DNA from 3 places in the Streptomyces sp. NPDC001536 genome. Region 3 is predicted to be linked to each of the others. Evidence: predicted binding sites of a transcription regulator. Region 3 holds the regulator's gene; each other region holds the start of a gene.
What was found. Region 3 encodes HrcA, which represses chaperone genes, less so after heat shock. Its sites were predicted from a motif close to TTNGCACTCNGNNNNNCNGAGTGCNAA; they were not measured.
Positions count from the first base shown of each region.

Region 1: groES (co-chaperone GroES) is a predicted target of HrcA. The motif match lies at 1,533-1,559, and genes of this name have one in related genera.
Region 2: groL (chaperonin GroEL) is a predicted target of HrcA. The motif match lies at 5,780-5,806, and genes of this name have one in related genera.

Region 1 covers NZ_JBIAVQ010000009.1:36,982-44,699, reverse strand. Annotated here, with positions in the region: gene groL (chaperonin GroEL) at 1-966, opposite strand, end outside; gene groES (co-chaperone GroES) at 1,080-1,388, opposite strand; gene ACFY0U_RS24230 (polysaccharide deacetylase family protein) at 1,627-2,349, opposite strand; gene ACFY0U_RS24225 (polysaccharide deacetylase family protein) at 2,346-3,278, opposite strand; gene ACFY0U_RS24220 (SAM-dependent methyltransferase) at 3,369-4,538, shown strand; gene ACFY0U_RS24215 (cell wall-binding repeat-containing protein) at 4,543-6,552, opposite strand; gene ACFY0U_RS24210 (RNA polymerase sigma factor) at 6,661-7,718, opposite strand, start outside.
Region 2 covers NZ_JBIAVQ010000004.1:393,854-401,571, reverse strand. Annotated here, with positions in the region: gene otsB (trehalose-phosphatase) at 1-647, shown strand, start outside; gene ACFY0U_RS14700 (trehalose-6-phosphate synthase) at 635-2,041, opposite strand; gene ACFY0U_RS14695 (glucosyl-3-phosphoglycerate synthase) at 2,126-3,070, opposite strand; SAM riboswitch class I at 3,238-3,378, shown strand; gene thrC (threonine synthase) at 3,397-4,680, shown strand; gene ACFY0U_RS14685 (MoaD/ThiS family protein) at 4,711-4,986, shown strand; gene ACFY0U_RS14680 (cold-shock protein) at 5,427-5,633, shown strand; gene groL (chaperonin GroEL) at 5,970-7,592, shown strand.
Region 3 covers NZ_JBIAVQ010000001.1:510,959-518,676, reverse strand. Annotated here, with positions in the region: gene ACFY0U_RS02435 (SpoIIE family protein phosphatase) at 1-1,310, shown strand, start outside; gene hemW (radical SAM family heme chaperone HemW) at 1,338-2,570, shown strand; gene ACFY0U_RS02425 (DUF3097 domain-containing protein) at 2,628-3,437, opposite strand; gene ACFY0U_RS02420 (MBL fold metallo-hydrolase) at 3,469-4,200, opposite strand; gene hrcA (heat-inducible transcriptional repressor HrcA) at 4,352-5,368, shown strand; gene dnaJ (molecular chaperone DnaJ) at 5,369-6,505, shown strand; gene ACFY0U_RS02405 (nitronate monooxygenase) at 6,723-7,718, shown strand, end outside.

The DNA.
Region 1 (7,718 bases), on a different contig from region 3:
GCGGCGGGCGGAGCCCAGCACGTCCAGACCGGCCTGGTCGAGCTTGAGGCCGACCTCCTCGGAGATGACCGTGGCGCCGGTGAGGACCGCGAGGTCCTGGAGCATCGCCTTGCGGCGGTCGCCGAAGCCGGGGGCCTTGACCGCGACCGCGTTGAAGGTGCCGCGGATCTTGTTGACGACCAGCGTGGACAGGGCCTCGCCCTCGACGTCCTCGGCGATGATCAGCAGCGGCTTGGAGGCACCGCCCTGGATGACCTTCTCGAGCAGCGGCAGCAGGTCCTGGATCGAGGAGATCTTGCCCTGGTTGATCAGGATGTACGGGTCGTCGAGGACGGCCTCCATACGCTCCTGGTCCGTCACGAAGTACGGGGAGAGGTAGCCCTTGTCGAAGGCCATGCCCTCGGTGAAGTCCAGCTCCAGACCGAAGGTGTTGGACTCCTCGACGGTGATGACACCGTCCTTGCCGACCTTGTCCATCGCCTCGGCGATGAGCTCGCCGACCTGCTGGTCCTGGGCGGACAGCGCGGCGACGGCGGCGATGTCCGCCTTGTCGTCGATCGGGCGGGCGGTCGCGAGGAGGTCCTCGGAGATCGCGGCGACGGCCGCGTCGATGCCCTTCTTCAGCAGCGCCGGGGAGGCACCCGCGGCGACGTTCTTCAGGCCCTCGCGGACCAGCGCCTGGGCGAGCACGGTGGCGGTGGTCGTACCGTCACCCGCGATGTCGTTGGTCTTGGTCGCCACCTCCTTCACCAGCTGCGCGCCGAGGTTCTCGTACGGGTCGTCGATCTCCACCTCGCGGGCGATCGTGACACCGTCGTTGGTGATGGTGGGAGCGCCGAACTTCTTGTCGATGACGACGTTGCGGCCCTTGGGGCCGATCGTCACCTTGACCGTGTCGGCAAGCTTGTTGACGCCGCGCTCAAGGGCGCGACGGGCGTCCTCGTCGAACTTCAGGATCTTCGCCATGGGAGCGGTTCAGCCCTCTCGGAAAACGTGGGTGAAACGAACTGCGCCCCTGACGCCCGGCTTCATAAGGTCGCGGGGGCCCGGGGCGCAGCTCGGAAAAACTTGAGGTGGTTTTACTTCTCGATGATCGCGAGCACGTCGCGAGCCGAGAGGACGAGGTACTCCTCGCCGTTGTACTTCACCTCGGTGCCGCCGTACTTGCTGTACAGCACGATGTCGCCGGTCTTGACGTCGAGCGGCAGGCGCTCGCCGTTCTCGAAGCGGCCCGGGCCCACGGCCAGGACGACGCCCTCCTGGGGCTTCTCCTTGGCGGTGTCCGGGATGACCAGGCCAGAGGCGGTGGTCTGCTCGGCGTCGAGCGGCTGGACCACAATGCGGTCCTCGAGCGGCTTGATGGCAACCTTGGAGCTGGTGGTCGTCACGATCCGACCTCCCCCTTCGGAGATCTCACGGGGTTAACTGTCTGAGGTGGCGACCAGGTGGATCCGTCGTCGCGGGTGCCGGACCTGCCCGTCGCTATTGGCACTCTCCAGGGGGGAGTGCCAGACCCGAGACTATGACTGCGATTAGCACTCGGTCAAGCGGAGTGCCAATTCACCGCGGCGCGGCGGTCCGAGGACACCGCCACGGGGGACTCCTCGGACATCCCGGCGGGTGTCCCTACAGGTAGTCCTCCAGCCGCCCCACCCTCAGCCCCGCCCTCCGGATCTCCCCCAGCGCCCTCTGTGTGCGCTCGACCAGCGTCAGCCCCGTCGTCCCGATGGAAGCCACGGAGATGATGTCGCCCGGCAGCAGCCGCCGCTCGCCCTTCGGGTACGTCAGGTGCTCGTCCCCCATCGACGCGCGCCACAGGACGACCGCCGTGACGCCGCAGTCGGCGGCGGCGCGCAGGGTGGTGGTGTCGTACGTGCCGTAGGGCGGGCGGAAGAGGCGGGGGCGGATGCCGAAGCGGGACTTGAGCTTGTCCTGCTGGCCGCAGATCTCGGCGCGCTGCCCGGCGTAGGGCAGACCGCGCAGGGCGGTGTGGTCCAGGGTGTGGTTCTGGATCGAGGCGCCCACCGACTGGAGGCGGGCGAAGTGCCCGTACCCGGGGCCGACGACGCTGTCGGTGAGGAACATGCTGACGGGCAGCCGCCGTTCACGGACCAGTTCGACGAAGCGCGGGTCCTTCTCGGCACCGTCGTCGTAGGTCAGGAAGACGACCTTGTCGGAGGTGGGGACCCGCCGCACAACGGAGGGCACCCCTGTCCCGGAACCCGTCGCCGTCGCGCCGTACGACCCCGCCTTCCCGCCCAGCCGTTCGACGGGGCCGACGGACCGGGCGCAGCCGGCGAGCAGCATGACCGCCGCCAGGACCGCGGCGGCCGGTGCTCGCGAACTCACAGGTAGTCCTCCAGGCGGGCCACCGCGTACCCCTCGGCCGTGACCTTGTTCAGGAACCGCCGGATCATGTCGGGCATCGTGCCCTTCCACTCCTCGCGGCCGCGGAAGTGACTCAGCACGATGTCACCCGGGCGGATCCTGCGGTCCCACTCGCGGTAGTCCCAGCGGTCGACGAAGACCTCCTCGTTCCAGATCGGGGCGTACTTCACCCCGCAGGACTTCGCGGCGCGCAGGGTGTCCTCGTTGTAGTTGCCGAACGGCGGGCGGAAGAGGGTGGGGCGCTTGCCGTAGCGCTTCTCGATGACGTCCTGCATGCCGCAGATCTCGCGCTTCTGGCGGGCGTAGGACAGGCCCGGCAGGTAGGGGTGATGGAGCGTGTGGTTGTACAGCCCGACCCCCCGGTCCTGCATGTCCTTGAAGTAGCCGTAGTCCTCCTTGGCCAGGTAGTCGCTGAGGAAGGCGGTGTACGGGACCTTCAGCTCGCTCATCATCCGCAGGAACGCCGGGTCCTTCTCGGCGCCGTCGTCGATGGTGAGGAAGACGATCTTCTCCTTGGTCGGGATCGTGGTGAAGACCGGCGGGAGACCCTTCTCCTCGTGGCCGTCCACCTCGAAGCCCTTGCGGGTCGTGATCCTCGGCTTCTTCGCGGGCGGCGCGGGCGGCGCCAGCGGGGCTCTGGCCAGGCCCCAGCGTTTCGCGACCTTCGCGGAGGCGCGGAGCTTCATGGCGTACGAGTCCAGGGCGCGGGCCGGAGCGGCTTTCAGGGGCTGCTGGCCGGGTGCCGGACGCACCGGGCGCACCTCGGTGCTCCCGCCCTGCGCACAGCCCGAGGCGATGACGGCGACGGCGAGCACGGCGATCCCGGCACGGGCGCGGGCGCGGGAAGCACGCTTCGCCCGGCTTTTGTCATTTTGTACGACTGATCCCATGGCGCCGGATCCTCGCAGGCCACCGCCCTGCTCCCGGGCCGACACCGCCGCCGGAGGCGGACCGTCCACCGACTGGCCCACAATGTCCCGGTGAACGACCTCGCCCCTCTCCTCACCCCCGAGGGCCGCGCCCTCCTCGACACGGTGCGCGACACCGCCCCCGCCGACGAACTCGCCGTCGCCACCCGGCTGCGCCGCGAGCACCCGGCCGACCTGGTGTCGGCGGCGCTCGGCCAGGCCCGGCTGCGGCAGCGGGCGGTGGTGAAGTTCGGGGCCGAGGACGCGGGGCGGATGTTCTTCACGCCGAACGGGGTGGAGCAGTCGACGCGGGCGAGTGTGGCGACGTATCGCGCACAGCGGCTCCGGGAGCTGGGCGTCACCTCCGTCGCCGACCTGTGCAGCGGCATCGGGGGCGACGCCATCGCGCTCGCCCGGGCCGGGATCCAGGTGCTCGCCGTGGACCACGATCCGCTGACCGCGGCCGCGGCGCGGGCCAACGCCGACGCGCTGGGGCTCGCCGACCTGATCGAGGTGCGGGAGGCGGATGTCACGGACGTCGACACCTCCCCGTACGACGCCGTGTTCGTCGACCCGGCCCGGCGGTCCTCCAAGCGCGGCCGGATCTTCGACCCCGAGGCCTACTCGCCGCCCCTGTCCTGGGCGATCGACACCGCCCTCAAGGCGCCCCACGCCGCGCTGAAGATCGCCCCCGGCATCCCGCACGAGACCGTCCCCACCGAGGCCGAGGCCGAGTGGATCTCCGACGGCGGGGACGTCAAGGAGGCGGTGCTGTGGTTCGGGACGGCACCGGGGGCCGTCCGGGCGACCCTGCTGCCGGGTCCGCGCACCCTGCTGGGGCGGGGTCTGCCCGACCCCGAAGTCCGCCCCGTCGGACGGTACTTGTACGAACCCGACGGCGCCGTCATCCGCGCCCACCTGGTCGCCGAGGTGGCCGAGGACCTGGAGGGCGGGCTGATCGACGCGACCATCGCCTACATCACCGCCGACGAGCCGCACGTGACGCCGTATGCGACGGCGTACGAGATCACCGACCAACTCCCCTTCAACGTGAAGAAGTTGAAGGCCCTGCTGCGCGAGCGCGAGGTCGGGATCCTGACCGTGAAGAAGCGCGGGTCGGCCGTGGAGCCGGAGGAGCTGCGCAGGAAGGTGCTGCCGAAGCCGTACGGGAGCAGGTCGGCGACCGTGTTCCTGACCCGGGTCGCGGGGGCGCCGACGATGCTGGTCGGCGCCCCCGTGTGACCGGCTAGCGGGTGGCCGTCGTCCGCAGTGCGGTGAGGCCGGAGCCCGCGACGAGCGGCGCCGAGGTCGAACTCGCCGCCGGCTCCAGGCCGTTGTAGTACGGCGTGTAGCCCCACTGGCCGCTGCTCGCGCTGATCGCCGCGCCCGCGGAGTTCAGCGCGGCCGTCGACACCGAGCCGGTGCCGCCGAAGACGGCCAGGTAGTTGAGGCTCGCGGCGCCCTTGACCAGGTAGGACTTGGTGTCGGCGGAGAGGGTGTCGGCCTTCGTCCACAGCAGGGGGCCGTAGACGTTCATCGCCGCGGCGGCCGAGACACCGCCTCGCCAGCTGTCGACGTACGCCAGCGCCGCGTTGCGCGGGCCGCCCCACCAGAATCTGGCGAGGGCCGCCGCGGTGGCCTCGTGGGTGCTGCCCGTCACCGGGTAGTAGGAGTACGTCGAGGGCCAGTTGGAGAACGCCGTGTGCGTCAGCGCGTACTTCGCCGAGCCGCCGACCGTGATGATGTGGGTGTCCCGCGGGTCGAGGCCGTTGAGATAGGACTTCACGGACGCGGTCAGCTTGTTGCCCTCGTTGAGGACGACCACGGCCTTGCCGCTCTTGCCCAGGGCGCCCGCGGCGGAGGCCGCGGCCAGCGCCGAGTGGTAGTCGGTGCCGGTGGAGAGGAAGACGTCGGTCGGGGCGCTGGTGATCGACTTGGCGACGGCGACCGAGGTCGAGTAACGGGACGTGCCCGCGAGGCGCTTGGGCTTGAAGCCGAGCGCGGTGACCTTCGTGGAGACGCTGTTGCTCAGGACGGAGCTGCCGCCGAGGAGGTAGACCGTCGCGCCGGGCTTGAGGATGCGCTTGAGCTCGCTCTGCACGGCGGAGCTCACCGAGGTGGCCGAGGTCAGCAGGACCGGGCCGCCCTTCTTGCCGGCGAGCGCGGCGGCGGTCAGCGCGTACGCCTGGCTGTCCTTGGAGACCAGCACGGCGGCCGAGGCGTTCTTCAGACCGGCCTCGCTCTGGCCGACGGTGTTCCAGGTCCAGCGGGACGCGGCGATGTTGCTGCCGTAGACGTCGGCGCCCCAGACCCGGCCGACGCCGTTCTTGCGCAGCGGCTGCCAGGCGGGCGAGCGGCCCCCGTACGGGAAGACGGCGCCCCGGGTCACCGCGTCCGCGGTGATGGTCAGGACGGCGTTGCCCCCCGTGCAGCAGCCGCCGGTCTCGGTGGTGCCGTGGTCGAAGTGGACCACCATCCGGTCGCTCGCGGGCGCCCAGGACGGGGAGTCGTAGTCGGCGGTGTCCTCGGTGAGGCGGCGCTCGCCCGTGCCGTCGGTGTTGATGGAGAACAGCTGGTTGCGGCCGTCGACGCTGCGGATGAAGGCCAGCTTGGTGCCGTCCGGCGACAGGGCGGGCGCGGCGGCGTTCGTGACCAGCGTGGTCTGGGTGCCGGCGGCCGCGTCGTAGAGCACGATCGACGGCGTCTTGGTGGCGCAGGCCGAGCCGTTGCGCTGGAAGACGACGACGCTGTCGACCGCGGCGGCGCTCGGGTGGGTGTCGCAGCCGCCGCCGCTGGAGAGCAGCGCGGTCGCGCTGCCGCCGCCGGACGGGACGGAGTAGAGCTTCTTGGCGGCGGCGAAGACGATCCGGCTGCCGGAGGCCCAGTACGTCGGGTGGGACGCCGAACGGCCGCTGTAGGTCCCGTCGTAGACCGTGGTCGAGGTGCCGCCCGCGACGCTCACCGTGCGCAGGGTGCCGGCCTGTTCGAAGACGATCCGGCTGCCGTCGGGCGCCCAGGCGGGTGCCTCGTCGTCGGAGCCGCGGGTGGCGTATGTGTCCCCCGCGCCCTCGGTGTCGACCAGGGTGATGCCGTCGTTGACCACGGCGATCGCGCCGTCGGTGGCCGTCCATCCGGGGACGTCGGCCGAGGCGGCGGGCGCGAGCGCGGTGGCGGTGCCGGCGGCGAGGGCCGTCGCGGCGGTGAGCGCGACGAGTCTGCGGCGCGCGGTGAATCTGGTGGATCCGGAAGATCGCACGTGTGTGTACCCCCCACGGGTGTCGGAGTGCTGCCGACCGCGGAAGGTGTCACGCCGGTTGCGGCAGCCGCGTAACTGTAAGCCGCCGCTGACCAGGAAGGGAATGGGTTATCGGGTCGGCAGTGATCTCAGTCGGACCGCCAGCAGCTCCCGTTCGCGTGCGTTGCGCGCCAGCCCCGCCGCCCGCTCGAACTCCGCCCTCGCCTCGGCCGTACGCCCGAGGCGGGCCAGCAGGTCGCCGCGGACGCTCGGGAGCAGGTGGTAGTCGCGCAGCGCGGGTTCGTCGATGAGCGCGTCGACGATCTCCAGGGCCGGTGCCGGGCCCTCGGCCCTCGACACGGCGACCGCGCGGTTGAGTTCGACGACCGGGGAGGGGGCGCGGACGGCGAGCAGTCCGTACAGGGTCGCGATGCTCGCCCAGTCGGTCTCCTCGTAGGTGTGGGCGTGCGCGTGGCAGGCGGCGATCGCGGCCTGGAGGGCGTACGGGCCCGGGGCGCCCGTGCGGGTGGCGTCGGCGCGGGCGAGGGCCTGGATGCCGCGGGCGATGAGCATGCGGTTCCAGCGGTGGCGGTTCTGGTCCTCCAGGAGGACCGGCTCACCGGCGGGGCCGGTGCGGGCGGCGGCGCGGGACGCCTGGAACTCCAGGAGCGAGGCCAGCGCGTGGACCTCCGGTTCCTTCGGCATCAGGCCGGACAAAACGCGGGCCAGGCGCAGGGCGTCCTCGCACAGTCCCGGGCGCAGCCAGTCGTCGCCGGCGGTGGCGGCGTAGCCCTCGTTGAAGACGAGGTAGATGACGTCGAGGACGTCTCCCAGGCGGGCCTCGCGCTCGGCGCCGTAGGGCACTTCGAAGGCGATGTTCTTGGTAGCGAGGGTGCGTTTCGCCCTGACGATGCGCTGGGCGATCGTCGGCTCCGGGACCAGGAACGCGCGGGCGATCTCGGCCGTGGTGAGGCCGCCGAGCAGCCGCAGGGTGAGGGCGATGCGGGCCTCGGGGGACAGCACCGGGTGGCAGGTGGTGAAGACCAGGCGGAGCAGGTCGTCGTCGATGTCCTCGGGGTCGGCCGGTTCCTCCGGCGGTGCCGTCGTCTCCAGTGAGCGGCCGATCTCCTGGAGCTTGCGGGCGTAGTTCTCGCGGCGCCGGACCAGGTCGACGGCGCGGCGCCGGG
Region 2 (7,718 bases), on a different contig from region 3:
CCTCCGTCGCGGTGATCACCGGCCGCCCGCCCGGACTGGCCGTACGGCTCGGCGGGTTCGACGAAACCCCCGGTCTCGACCACCTCGTCGTCCTCGGCCACTACGGCGCCGAACGCTGGGACGCCGCCACCGGGGACATCACGGCTCCGCCGCCCCACCCCGGCGTCGCCCACGCCCGCGCCGAACTGCCCGGATTCCTCGACCGGATCGGCGCCTGGCAGGGCACGTGGGTCGAGGAGAAGGGCCGCGCCGTCGCCGTCCACACCCGTCGCGCCGTAGACCCCCAGGCCGCCTTCGAGGCCCTGCGCGAACCCCTCACCGACCTCGCCACCCGCCACGGCCTCATCGTCGAACCCGGCCGTCTGGTGCTGGAACTGCGGCCGCCCGGCATGGACAAGGGCGTGGCTCTGACGGACCACGTCCGTGAGCTGGGCGCCGAGGCCGTCCTGTACGCCGGTGACGACCTGGGCGACCTCCCCGCCTACTCCGCCGTCGACAAGCTCCGCTCCGACGGCGTCCCCGGCCTGCTGGTGTGCAGCGCCGGCAGCGAGGAGGTTCCCGAGCTGGCGGAACGCGCGGATCTCGTCGTCGACGGTCCCGAGGGGGTCGTACGGCTGCTGCGGGCGCTGGCCGCTCAGCTGGGCTGAGCGTCGTCCAGCGCGTGCAGCTGGTCCAGGAACCACTGGGCCGGCGGCAACGCGGTCGCCGCGGCGGCCAGGCGTTTCGTCCGTTCGGCCCGTTCCCCCACCGGCAGGGTCAGCGCCTCGTGCAGGGCTTCCGCCGTGCCGACCACGTCGTACGGGTTCACCACGATCGCGTCCTCGCCCAGCTCCTCGTACGCCCCCGCCTCCCGCGACAGCACCAACACGCATCCTTCGTCCGACACGACCGGCACCTCCTTGGCGACCAGGTTCATGCCGTCCCGGATCGGGTTCACCAGCGCCACGTCGGCCAGCCGGTACGCGGCCAGCGAGCGGGCGAAGTCGTCCTTCACATGCAGGACCACCGGCTTCCAACCCGGCGTCCCGTACTGCTCGTTGATCTCCTCCGCCAGCCGCTGCACCTCCGCCGTGTACTCCCGGTACACCGCGAGGTCCTGCCGCGACGGGTAGGCGAACGCCACATGCACGACCCGCTCCCGCCACTCGGGGTGGTCGTCGAGCAGCTGCCGGTAGGCCAGCAGCCCGCGCACGATGTTCTTCGACAGCTCGGTCCGGTCGACCCGGACGACGGTCTTGCGGCCCTCGCCGATCTCCGCCTTCAGCGCGGCCATCCGCTCGTCCACGTCCGCCTCGTGCGACCGCTTCCGCAGGAAGTCCGCGTCGGCCCCGAGCCCGTGCACACCGACCCGGGTGTCCCCGAGGCCACCGACGATCTCCGCCGCGCACGCCTCGAACGCCGACGCCCACCGCCGCGTCAGGAACCCCAGCCGGTCCGCGCCCAGCATGCCCCGCAGCACCTGCTCGGCCACGTCGTCCGGCAGCATCCGGAAGTACTCCGGCGGCGCCCACGGCGTATGAGAGAAGTGGCCGATCCGCAGGTCCGGGCGCAGCTCGCGCAGCATCCCCGGCACCAGCGTCAGGTGGTAGTCCTGCACCACCACGGCCGCGCCCTGCCCCGCCTCCTGCGCGAGCGCCTCGGCGAAGGCGCGGTTGTATGTCTCGTACGACGCCCACTGGCGCCGGAACTCCGCGTCGAAGACCGGCTCCAGCGGGGTCTGGTAGAGCATGTGGTGGACGAACCACAGGACCGAGTTCGCGATGCCGTTGTACGCGTCCGCGTGCACGTCGGAGGGGATGTCGAGCATCCGTACCCCGGACTCTCCCTCCCCGCGCCGCACCGCCTCGCGGTCGCCGTCGGACAGTGCCGAGCACACCCACAGCGCGTCCGCGTCCGACCCGATCGCGGAGAGGCCGGAGACCAGCCCGCCGCCCCCGCGTTTCGCGGACAGCGAGCCGTCCTCCTGGACCTCGTACGAGATCGGGCCGCGGTTGGACGCGACGAGTACCCGGGCACCCTGGGCAGCCTGCGTGGAAGCCATAGCCCTCAACCTAGCCCGACCCGTAAACGCTCAAACGTACGGTTCGCCGTATACGGGCTTGTGGACGCCGTAATACGGCCTTCCTCAGGCGACCTTCCGGGACGCGTACTCCACGATCTCCACCATCGGCGGCCGTTCCTCGGTGTCCACGGAGTACGTCCGCGGCTCGAAGCCGTCCGCGCCCCGCTCGAACTGGGTGAGGGAGGGGCGGATGAGATGGCCGCGGGCCAGCCGCAGCTGGGCCGTGCGGTAGATCGCGGCGGACATCCGGCCCAGGGCCTGTCCGTCCTGGTGGCGGTGTTTGCGGACACCCACGTCCACCTGGGCCAGCGCGTCCAGGCCCACCAGGTGCAGCGCGTCGATCAGCATGCCGAGCTCCACGCCGTAGCCGACCGGGAACGGCAGCTGTTCCAGCAGGGAGCGGCGGGCCGCGTACTCGCCGCCCAGCGGCTGGACGAAGCCGGCCAGCTGGGGCCAGTGCATGTTCAGCAGCGGGCGGGCCATCAGCTCGGTCACCCGGCCGCCCTGACCTGCCGCACCGCCCAGGGGGCGGTCGTACATGCCCTTGACGAGGTCGACGCCGGGGTCGGTGAGCAGAGGGCCCACGATCCCGGAGACGAAGTCCGAGGAGAACTCCTTCAGGTCGGCGTCGATGAAGCAGACGATGTCGCCGCTGGTCACCAGCAGCGAGCGCCACAGCACCTCGCCCTTGCCGGGCACGGCAGGCAGACGGGGGAGGATGTCGTCCCGGTGGACGACCGTGGCCCCGGCCGCGGCGGCCACCTCCGACGTACGGTCGGTCGAGCCCGAGTCGACGACGACTATCTCGTCGACGAGGGGGACCTGTTGCATGAGGTCGTGACGGATCACGGAGACGATGTCACCGACCGTCTCCTCCTCGTTGAGCGCGGGCAGCACGACACTGACCGACTGTTTTGTGCGCTGCTTGGCGGCCAGGAGCTGGTGGAGCGGGCGATCGGTCAGCGACCAGGAGCGGGTGGTCAGCCAGCGCTCGACTTCGTTCAGCACAGTGCGCGGCTCCTCTGCGTTCTCTCGGCGAGTATGCGATCACGCAATGTGATCCATCTCGCGGTTCGGACGACTATCTCAACTGTCCTGGTCGTCGGTTACAGTCTTGAACAACGCGGATGACCATCGCATGTCCAGGGTGGCCCGCCGTTCACACAACTTCATACCGCTCATCCAGAGGGGCAGAGGGATACGGCCCGATGAAGCCCCGGCAACCCTCCAGTCGGTTTCTCGTTCACGCGAGGCTCCCGACTCGGGAAGGTGCCAAATCCGTCTCACGGCGAGATGCGTCGTGAGGAAGATGAGGAGAAAGGGCCTCGCCTCTCATGGCTGCGCAGACAGTTGCAAGCACCACCGAAACCACCGTAGACCTCGGCCCGGCCGCGGCGCTCAGCTGCCGCGAGTGCGGTCACCGCGTACCCCTCGGCCCGGTCTTCGCGTGCGAGGAGTGTTTCGGCCCGCTCGAGATCGCCTATGACTTCTCGGCCTACGACACCGAGGAGCTCCGCAAGCAGATCGAGGCGGGACCCGCGAACATCTGGCGCTACGCGCCGCTGCTGCCCGTCCCCGCGGACGTGGCCGACAAGCCCAACATCAACCCGGGCTGGACCCAGCTCGTGAAGGCCGACAACCTGGCCCGCGAGCTCGGTGTCACCGGCGGTTTGTATGTGAAGGACGACTCCGGTAACCCGACGCACTCCTTCAAGGACCGTGTCGTCGCCCAGGCCCTGGAGGCCGCGCGCGCCTTCGGCTTCACCACGCTGTCCTGCTCCTCCACGGGCAACCTGGCCGGTGCCGTCGGCGCCGCCGCCGCCCGCGCCGGCTTCCGGTCCTGCGTGTTCATCCCGCACGACCTGGAGCAGGGCAAGGTCGTCATGGCCGCGATCTACGGCGGCGAGCTCGTCGGCATCGAGGGCAACTACGACGACGTGAACCGCTTCTGCTCCGAGCTGATCGGCGACCCGGCCGGCGAGGGCTGGGGCTTCGTCAACGTCAACCTGCGGCCCTACTACGCCGAGGGCTCCAAGACCCTGGCGTACGAGATCTGCGAGCAGCTCGGCTGGCAGCTTCCCGACCAGCTGGTCGTGCCCATTGCCTCCGGTTCGCAGCTCACCAAGATCGACAAGGGGCTCCAGGAGCTGATCAGGCTCGGGCTCGTCGAGGACAAGCCGTACAAGATCTTCGGTGCCCAGGCCGAGGGCTGCTCGCCGGTGTCCGTCGCCTACAAGGCGGGCCACGACGTGGTGCGGCCGCAGAAGCCGAACACCATCGCCAAGTCCCTCGCCATCGGCAACCCGGCGGACGGGCCGTACGTCCTGGACATCGCGCGCCGTACCGGCGGTGCGGTGGAGGACGTCAACGACGAGCAGGTCGTCGACGCGATCAAGCTGCTCGCGCGGACCGAGGGCATCTTCGCGGAGACCGCGGGCGGTGTGACGGTCGGTGTCACCAGGAAGCTGATCGAGAAGGGCCTGCTGGACCCGACGCTGACGACCGTTGTGCTGAACACCGGCGACGGACTGAAGACCCTGGACGCGGTGGCGGGTACGGGACTCACCGCGACCATCCGCCCCACCCTTGACTCGTTCCGCGAGGCCGGCCTCGTCTAGGCCCCCGCAACCCCGACCGGAGGTTCAACCGTGAGCGTCAACGTCCGCATCCCCACCATCCTGCGCACCTACACGGGCGGGCAGGCCGAGGTCGCCGCCGAGGGCGCGACCCTCTCCGAGGTCATCGCCGACCTGGAGAAGAACCACACCGGTATCGCCGCCCGCGTCCTCGACGACCAGGGCAAGCTGCGCCGCTTCGTCAACGTGTACGTCAACGACGACGACGTCCGCTTCGAGCAGGGCCTGGAGACGGCCACTCCGGACGGGGCCGGCGTCTCCATCATTCCGGCCGTCGCCGGAGGCTGACCGGGCCCGGTCGTTACCCTCGGTAAGGCCGATTACCAAGAGTTCATCGAATTGCCCCCTCCGTGAGAGAAGCGGAGGGGGCAATTCTCTATGGTTGAGCGCGGTACAGTTGGGGAACCTGCTCCACTCCCCATGCCACCCGCATATGAGTTCTCGCTCCGGATGCGACGAGAAGTAGCCAAAGTGTGCGGTTCTTTTGTGAGCTTTGTTCCTTTTGTGGAGCCCGACTTGCCCAGAATTCGGGCGAATTCTCACTACATTCCGGACCCTTCGCGTCCAGAATTCTCGTCCGATTGACCTGTTGCAGACGGCAGTTGGACAGATACATTCAGCCGCGGTCGACGCGTTCCGGCGCACGCCCCCAATCCGTGGGGGGTGAGGTCTGACCCGGATCCGCGAAGTGTGGATCTGTGCAAGGGCCAGTAATAGGGGAGTTAGGCATGGCTCAGGGCACCGTCAAGTGGTTCAACGCGGAGAAGGGGTACGGCTTCATCGCGGTCGACGGTGGTGCGGATGTTTTCGTCCACTACAGCGCGATTCAGATGGACGGATACCGCACCCTGGAAGAGGGTCAGCGGGTCGATTTCGAGATCTCGCAGGGCCAGAAGGGGCCGCAGGCGGACATGGTCCGACTGGCGACCGGCTGAAGCACGCGCCGACTGATTAGCAGCGACGTTCTTCTTCGAAGGGCCCGCACCTCATGGGGAGTCATGGGTGCGGGCCCTTCGGCGTGCCCGGACCCCTCACGGCCTGCGCGGAGACCCTGCGGCACCTGGTCGATCCCTGAGAGGCGCTTGCACTCGACCATGCCGAGTGCTAATCATTGGCGTTAGCACTCTGAAGGTGAGAGTGACAATGAAGGACCGGGTCGGTGAGGCCCGCAGGCCAGGTGGGGCAAGGAACCACGAGGTGTGCGAGCCGTCCGTCGCGGGCGCGGGCGCGGTCCGAAGGAATCACCCCCAGTCCTGGAGGGACCACTTCACATGGCCAAGATCATCGCGTTCGACGAGGAGGCGCGGCGCGGCCTCGAGCGCGGCATGAACCAGCTCGCGGACGCCGTCAAGGTGACGCTCGGCCCCAAGGGTCGCAACGTCGTCCTCGAGAAGAAGTGGGGCGCCCCCACGATCACCAACGATGGTGTTTCCATCGCCAAGGAGATCGAGCTCGAGGACCCGTACGAGAAGATCGGCGCCGAGCTGGTCAAGGAAGTCGCCAAGAAGACGGACGACGTCGCCGGTGACGGTACGACCACCGCGACCGTTCTCGCCCAGGCACTCGTCCGCGAGGGTCTGCGCAACGTGGCCGCCGGTGCCAACCCGATGGCTCTCAAGCGCGGTATCGAGAAGGCCGTCGAGGCCGTCTCCGGTGCCCTCCTTGAGCAGGCGAAGGATGTCGAGACCAAGGAGCAGATCGCTTCGACGGCCTCCATCTCCGCCGCCGACACCCAGATCGGCGAGCTCATCGCCGAGGCGATGGACAAGGTCGGCAAGGAAGGCGTCATCACCGTCGAGGAGTCCCAGACCTTCGGTCTGGAGCTGGAGCTCACCGAGGGTATGCGCTTCGACAAGGGCTACATCTCGGCGTACTTCGCCACCGACATGGAGCGGATGGAGGCGTCGCTGGACGACCCCTACATCCTCATCGCCAACTCCAAGATCGGCGCCGTCAAGGACCTGCTCCCGCTCCTGGAGAAGGTCATGCAGTCGGGCAAGCCGCTGCTGATCATCGCCGAGGACGTCGAGGGCGAGGCCCTGTCGACCCTGGTCGTCAACAAGATCCGCGGCACCTTCAAGTCCGTCGCCGTCAAGGCCCCGGGCTTCGGTGACCGCCGCAAGGCGATGCTGAACGACATCGCGATCCTCACGGGTGGCGAGGTCATCTCCGAGGAGGTCGGTCTCAAGCTCGAGAACACCTCCCTCGACCTGCTGGGCCGCGCCCGCAAGGTGGTCATCACCAAGGACGAGACCACCATCGTCGACGGCGCCGGCTCCACGGAGCAGGTGCAGGGCCGGGTCAACCAGATCCGCGCCGAGATCGAGAACAGCGACTCGGACTACGACCGCGAGAAGCTCCAGGAGCGCCTGGCCAAGCTCGCCGGTGGCGTCGCCGTCATCAAGGCCGGTGCCGCGACCGAGGTCGAGCTCAAGGAGCGCAAGCACCGCATCGAGGACGCCGTGCGCAACGCGAAGGCGGCCGTCGAGGAGGGCATCGTCGCCGGTGGTGGCGTGGCCCTGCTCCAGGCCTCCGCGGTGTTCGAGAAGCTCGAGCTCACGGGCGACGAGGCGACCGGCGCCAACGCCGTGAAGCTCGCGCTCGAGGCCCCGCTGAAGCAGATCGCCGTCAACGGTGGTCTCGAGGGCGGCGTCGTGGTCGAGAAGGTCCGCAACCTGACCGTGGGCTGGGGCCTCAACGCGGCCACGGGCGACTACGTCGACATGATCGCCGAGGGCATCATCGACCCGGCGAAGGTCACGCGTTCCGCTCTGCAGAACGCCGCGTCCATCGCCGCGCTCTTCCTCACCACCGAGGCCGTCATCGCCGACAAGCCGGAGAAGGCCGCCGCGCCCGCCGGTGGCGGTATGCCGGGCGGTGACATGGACTTCTGATCGACCTCTGGTTGATCAACGTCCTTACCGAGGGCGGCACTTCCTGCGCAGGCAGGGGGTGCCGCCCTCGGGCGTGTCCGGGATCACAGGGCGTACGGAATGCCTGTGGCGGGCGGGGTGGTTGAC
Region 3 (7,718 bases):
GGCTCAACCGCGGCGCCCTGTCCTTCCTTGCCGAGGCCTCCGACCTGCTCGCCGGACAGCTCGACGAGGACCTGGTCGCCGCCCTCGCCGGACAGCTGATCGTGCCGCGGCTCGCCGACTGGTGCGCGGTGTGGCTGGAGGACGAGCACATGGGGCGCGGCGGCGTCTGGGGCGCCGACGGGACCGGCGGCTCGGGCCCACGGCTCGCCCGCGTCTGGCACGGCCACGAGAGCCGTATCGAGGAACTGCGCCGCGCCCTGGAGAAGGACGCGCCCAGACCGGTGGACCCGCCGCGCTCCGGGCCCGTGCCGTTCCCCTGGCCCGGCGAGGCGCTGGGCACGCACGGGACGCACGGCACCGCACTGGCGTACCGCCTGATCGCGGGCGGCCGGCCGCTCGGCACGCTCGTCATCGGACGGTCCGGGCTGCTGCGCTTCCCCGACGAGATCACCGGCCTGGTCGAGGACCTCGGCCGCCGGGTCGCGCTCGCCATCGGCGCGGCCCGCCAGTACGCCCGCCAGGCCACCATCAGCGCCGTCCTCCAGCGCGGACTGCTGCCCGGCGCGGTCGCGGAGATTCCCGGGATGCGCAGCGCGCTGGTGTACGAGCCGTGCGACAAGGGCGGCCCCAGCGGCGACTTCTACGATCTTTTCCCGGCCGGCGACGGCCGCTGGTGCTTCGCCGTCGGCGACGTCCAGGGCAAGGGCCCCGAGGCCGCCGTGGTGATCGGCCTGGCCCGCCCCTGGCTGCGGCTCCTCGCCCGCGAGGGCTACCGCGTCGCCGACGTCCTGGACCGCCTCAACCAGCTGCTCCTCGACGACGCCACGGAGGCCGCCGACGCCGCCGCCCGCGCCCTGATCGCCGCGGGCGGCCAGGCCCTGACCGGCGACGGCCCCCAGACCCGCTTCCTCTCCCTCCTCTACGGCGAGCTGGCCCCCTTCGACGGCGGAGTGCGCTGCACCCTCGCCTCCGCCGGACATCCGCTGCCGCTGCTCCTCGGCGCGGGCGGCGAGGTCCGCACCGCCGCCCGGCCGCAGACCCTGCTCGGGGTCGTCGAGGACGAGACGTACACCAGCGAGACCTTCGAGCTGCGGCCCGGCGACACCCTGCTCGCCGTCACGGACGGGGTGACGGAGCGCCGCTGCGGCCCCCGCCAGTTCGACGACGCCGACGGCCTCGCGACGGCCCTCGCCGGCTGCGCCGGGCTCACCGCCCCGCTGATCGCGGAGCGCATCAGACGTCTCGTGCACGAGTTCGGCGTACGGCCGCCGGAGGACGATCTCGCGCTGCTGGTGCTCCAGGCGGAGTAACCGTCACGGTCCTGGACAATGGAAGGCATGCCTTCCGCACTCCCCGACGGCGAGCCCGTCCCCGACGACGGCGCGCTCCCCGCGTCCGCGCTCGCCGGGTCCGCCGCCCGCCCCCTCGGGTTCTATCTGCACGTTCCGTACTGCGCGACCCGCTGCGGCTACTGCGACTTCAACACCTACACGGCGACCGAGCTGCGCGGCACCGGCGGCGTCCTCGCCTCCCGCGACAACTACGCCGACACCCTGATCGACGAGATCCGGCTGGCCCGCAAGGTTCTCGGCGACGACCCGCGCCAGGTCCGCACGGTGTTCGTCGGCGGCGGTACGCCGACCCTGCTGGCCGCGGACGATCTCGTACGGATGCTGGCGGCGATCCGTGACGAGTTCGGTCTGGCGCCGGACGCGGAGGTGACGACGGAGGCGAACCCGGAGTCGGTGGACCCGGTGTACCTGTCCACCCTGCGGCAGGGCGGCTTCAACCGGATCTCCTTCGGCATGCAGAGCGCGCGGCAGCACGTACTGAAGGTGCTCGACCGCACGCACACCCCGGGCCGCCCCGAGGCGTGCGTGGCGGAGGCCCGGGCGGCGGGTTTCGGCCATGTCAACCTCGACCTGATCTACGGCACCCCGGGGGAGTCGGACGACGACTGGCGGGCGTCGTTGGAGGCGGCGATCGGTGCCGGCCCGGACCATGTCAGCGCGTATGCCCTGATCGTCGAGGAGGGTACGCAGCTGGCCCGTCGTATCCGGCGCGGCGAGGTCCCGATGACCGACGACGACGTCCACGCGGACCGGTACCTGATCGCGGAGTCGGTGCTGTCCGAGGCGGGCTACTCCTGGTACGAGGTCTCCAACTGGGCCACCTCGGAGGCGGGGCGCTGCCTCCACAACGAGCTGTACTGGCGCGGTGCCGACTGGTGGGGCGCGGGGCCCGGCGCGCACTCCCATGTGGGCGGGGTGCGCTGGTGGAACGTGAAGCATCCGGGGGCGTATGCCGCGGCGCTGGCGGCGGGGAAGTCGCCGGGGGCGGGACGTGAGCTGCTCTCGGACGAGGACCGCCGGGTCGAGCGGATTCTGCTGGAGTTGCGGCTGCTGGAGGGGGTGCCGTTGTCGCTGCTGCGGGAGGAGGGGCTCGCGGCTTCTCGGAGGGCGCTTTCGGAGGGGCTGCTGGATGCCGGGCCGTATGAGGAGGGGCGTGCGGTGCTGACCCTGCGGGGGCGGCTGCTGGCCGATGCGGTGGTGCGGGACCTGGTGGACTGAGAGGTTGTTGGGCGGCTGCGGGTGCGTTGTGGCTGGTCGCGCAGTTCCTCGCGCCCCTTAGGTGGGTGCAGTCACGAAGTCGATCAGTTCCTCCACCCTTCCCAGCAGCTCCGGCTCCAGGTCCTTGTACGAGTTCACTCGCTTCAGGATCGCCTGCCACACCGCGCCCGTGTTCTCCGACGGCCAGCCCAGGGCCCGGCACACGCCCGTCTTCCAGTCCTGGCCGTGGGGCACGCGCGGCCAGGACTCGATGCCCAGGGACGACGGCTTCACCGCCTCCCAGATGTCGATGTACGGGTGGCCCACCACCAACGCGTGTTCGCTCGTCACCGCCTGTGCGATGCGCCACTCCTTCGTGCCCGGCACCAAGTGGTCCACGAGCACACCGAGCCGGGCATCGGCGCCGGGGTCGAACTCCTCGACGATCCTCGGCAGGTCGTCCACGCCCTCCAGGTACTCCACGACCACGCCCTCGATGCGCAGGTCGTCGCCCCAGACCTTCTCCACCAGTTCCGCGTCGTGCCGGCCCTCGACGTAGATGCGGCCGGCGCGGGCCACGCGGGCGCGGGCGCCGGGGACGGCCACCGAGCCGGATGCCGTACGGGTGGGCCGTAGCGGCGCCTGACCGGTGGGACGTACGAGCGTCACCACCCGGCCCTCCAGCAGAAAGCCCCTCGGCTCCATCGGGAACACCCGGTGCTTGCCGAAGCGGTCCTCCAGGGTCACCGTGCCCGCCTCGCAGCGGATCACCGCACCGCAGAAACCGGTGCCGGGCTCCTCGACCACCAGGCCGGGCTCCGCCGCGACCTCGGGGACGGGCTTCGGCTTCTTCCAGGGAGGGGTCAGATCGGCGGAGTACTGGCGCATTCGGATGACGATAGGAGAAGCCCGCCACCGGCTAACGCGACACGCCGAAACGGGTGGCCAGAGCGTCGCGCTGGCGTCGTACGAACGCCGCGTCCACCACCGCTCCGTGACCGGGCACGTACAGCGCGTCCTCGCCGCCCAGGTCGAGGAGGCGGTCCAGCGCCGCAGGCCAGTGCGACGGTACGGCGTCGGGGCCCGCCTGCGGTTCGCCGGACTCCTCGACCAGGTCGCCGCAGAAGACCACCTCGGGAGCGCCGGGGACCAGGACCACGAGATCGTGGCCGGTGTGGCCGGGGCCGATGTTCGCCAGCAGGACCTGGCGGCCGCCGCCCAGGTCGAGGGTCCACTCGCCGGAGACCTCGTGGCGGGGACGGGGCAGGGCGTCGACCGCCTCGTCGGCCAGAGCGGTGTCCAGACCGTTGCGGATCGCGTCCGCGCGCAGTTCCTCGCGGGCCTGGTGCTGGTCGAACAGCGCGCCCATGCCCACCGGCCCGTACACCTCCGCCCCCGCGAACGCCGCGGCCCCGAAGACATGGTCGAAATGGGGATGCGTCAGCGCGAGATGAGTCACACGATGCCCGGCGAGTGATTCGGCCCGCGCCCGCAGCCGCGCGCCCTCGCCGATGCTCGACCCGGCGTCGATCAGCAGGGCGGTCCCCGCACCGACGACCAGCCCCGCCGTGCAGTCCCAGCCCGGGAGCCGGCACCGCCCGACCCCGGCCGCCACCCGCTCCCACCCCAGCTCTTCCCAAGTCACCGTCATACGGCGACGCTAGCCGTACGAGGGGTCGCGGCAGGACCGACCTTGCCCGGGCGGTACCCCACCGCCGTACACTGGGCCGGGGAACGCTGGCACTCGGGCGGACAGAGTGCCAGGCAAGGCGCCGAGGGAACGACTTCTGGAGGTGTGCGCGATGCTGAGTGAACGCAGGCTTCAGGTGCTGCGCGCCATCGTCCAGGACTATGTGGGCACAGAGGAGCCGGTCGGTTCCAAGGCCCTCACCGAGCGGCACAGCCTCGGTGTCTCCCCGGCGACGATCCGCAACGACATGGCGGCCCTGGAGGACGAGGGGTTCATCGCCCAGCCGCACACCAGTGCCGGGCGCATCCCCACGGACAAGGGCTACCGGCTGTTCGTCGACAAGCTCGCGGGCGTCAAGCCGATGACCGCGCCCGAGCGGCGCGCCATCCAGAACTTCCTCGACGGCGCCGTCGATCTCGACGACGTGGTGGCCCGGACCGTACGGCTGCTCGCGCAGCTCACACGGCAGGTCGCGGTGGTGCAGTACCCCTCGCTCACCCGGTCCACCGTGCGCCATGTCGAACTGCTCGCGCTGGCACCCGCGCGCCTGATGCTCGTGCTGATCACGGACACCGGGCGGGTCGAGCAGCGGATGATCGACTGCCCGGCGCCCTTCGGCGAGACGTCCCTCGCCGATCTGCGGGCCCGGCTCAACAGCAGGGTCGCGGGCCGGCGCTTCAGTGATGTGCCGATGCTCGTCGAGGACCTCCCCGAGGGCTTCGACCTGGAGGACCGCGGCACGGTCTCGACGGTGCTCTCCACTCTCCTGGAGACGCTCGTCGAGGAGAACGAGGAGCGGTTGATGATCGGCGGAACCGCCAATCTCACCCGCTTCGGACATGACTTCCCCCTCACTATCCGTCCGGTGCTCGAAGCCCTGGAGGAGCAGGTCGTGCTCCTCAAGTTGCTTGGTGAGGCCGGGGATTCGGGCATGACCGTACGCATCGGTCATGAGAACGCCTATGAGGGACTCAACTCCACGTCCGTCGTGTCGGTCGGCTACGGTTCGGGCGGCGAGGCAGTCGCCAAGCTCGGCGTGGTCGGACCGACCCGCATGGATTACCCGGGAACGATGGGAGCGGTACGCGCAGTGGCACGGTACGTCGGACAGATCCTGGCGGAGTCCTAAGTGGCCACGGACTACTACGCCGTTCTCGGCGTGCGTCGCGACGCGTCGCAGGAAGAGATCAAGAAGGCCTTCCGTCGGCTCGCTCGCGAGCTGCACCCGGACGTCAACCCTGATCCGAAGACCCAGGAGCGGTTCAAGGAGATCAACGCCGCTTACGAGGTGCTGTCGGACCCGCAGAAGAAGCAGGTCTACGACCTCGGCGGCGACCCCCTGTCCCAGGCGGGCGGCGGTGGCGCGGGCGGCTTCGGGGCCGGTGGGTTCGGGAACTTCTCGGACATCATGGACGCGTTCTTCGGTACGGCGTCGCAGCGGGGTCCGCGGTCGCGTACGCGGCGGGGCCAGGACGCGATGATCCGGCTGGAGATCGAGCTCGACGAGGCGGCCTTCGGCACGACGAAGGACATCCAGGTCGACACGGCGATCGTGTGCACCACCTGTAGTGGTGAGGGCGCGGCGCCGGGGACCTCCGCCCAGACGTGTGACATGTGCCGCGGGCGCGGCGAGGTGTCGCAGGTGACGCGGTCGTTCCTGGGGCAGGTCATGACGTCCCGGCCGTGTCCGCAGTGCCAGGGGTTCGGGACGGTCGTGCCGACGCCGTGCCCCGAGTGCGCGGGCGACGGTCGCGTACGGTCCCGGCGCACCCTCACGGTCAAGATTCCGGCCGGTGTGGACAACGGCACGCGGATCCAGCTCGCCGGTGAGGGTGAGGTCGGGCCCGGTGGCGGTCCCGCCGGTGACCTGTACGTCGAGATCCATGAGCTGCCGCACTCGCAGTTCCAGCGGCGTGGTGACGATCTGCACTGCACGGTGACGATTCCGATGACCGCGGCGGCGCTCGGTACGAAGGTGCCGCTGGAGACGCTGGACGGGCTGGAGGAGGTCGACATCAGGCCTGCCACGCAGTCCGGGCAGTCGATTCCGCTGCACGGGCGTGGAGTCACGCATCTGCGGGGCGGGGGTCGTGGTGACCTCATCGTCCATGTCGAGGTGCAGACGCCGAACAAGCTGGATCCGGAGCAGGAGCGGTTGCTGCGGGAGCTGGCGAAGCTGCGGGGTGAGGAGCGGCCTACGGGGCAGTTCCAGCCGGGGCAGCAGGGGTTGTTCTCGCGGTTGAAGGACGCGTTCAACGGTCGGTGACCGGTGAATCGGTAGAGGGCGGCTGCGGGCGGGGTTCTTTCCTCGCCCCCGCCGCCCTCACCCGTTGGAGGATGCGGGACCGGCACGGAGCGTTCCAGGCTGAAAAGTGCTGGTCGGTGTGGGTGGATCAGGGCTCTCACCCGCTGCCCATTCCCCTGTCCTATGCCAGCGGAAGGCCGGATTCGGACTTGTTCGGTGGACGTGACAACATGCGGGCATGTCCTCCGCACTGACCGATCTTTTCCCCCATCCGATCGTGCAGGCCCCGATGGCGGGCGGCGTCTCCGTGCCGCAGCTCGCCGCCGCCGTGTCCGATGCCGGGGGGCTCGGGTTTCTTGCCGCCGGGTACAAGACGGCGGACGGGCTGTATCAGGAGATCAAGCAGCTGCGGGGGCTGACCGGACGCCCGTTCGGGGTCAATCTGTTCATGCCGCAGCCGGAGTACGCCGACCCGGCCGCCGTCGACGTGTACGCGCACCAGCTGTCCGGCGAGGCCTCCTGGTACGAGACCGAGCTCGGGGACCCCGACAGCGGCCGTGACGACGGGTACGACGCCAAGCTCGCCGTACTGCTCGACAACCCGGTGCCGGTGGTGTCCTTCCACTTCGGCGTCCCCAGCAGCGAGGTGCTGGAGTCCCTGCGGCGCGCGGGCACCTTCACCCTCGTCACCGCGACCACCGCCGAGGAGGCCCTGGCCGTACAGCGGGCCGGCGCCGACGCGGTCATCGCGCAGGGCGTGGAGGCCGGCGGGCACCAGGGCACCCACCGTGACATCCCGGAGAACGACGGGGCCGGCACAGGGCTGCTGTCGCTCCTCGGGCAGATCCGCGAGACCGTCGGCATCCCGATCGTCGCCGCCGGCGGCATCATGCGCGGCAGCCAGATCGCCGCCGTCCTCGCCGCCGGTGCCAGTGCCGCGCAGCTCGGCACCGCCTTCCTCGCCACCACCGAGTCCGGCGCCGCACCCGTCCACAAGCAGGCGCTCACCAACCCCCTGTTCGTCCGCACCGAGTTGACCCGCGCCTTCTCCGGCCGCCCCGCCCGCGGGCTCGTCAACCGCTTCATGCGCGAACACGGCCGTTACGCCCCCGCCGCCTACCCGGAGATCCACCACCTCACCTCCCCGCTGCGGAAGGCCGCCGCCAAGGCCAAGGACGCGCAGGGCATGGCGCTGTGGGCAGGGCAGGGCCACCGCATGGCGCGCGAGCTGCCC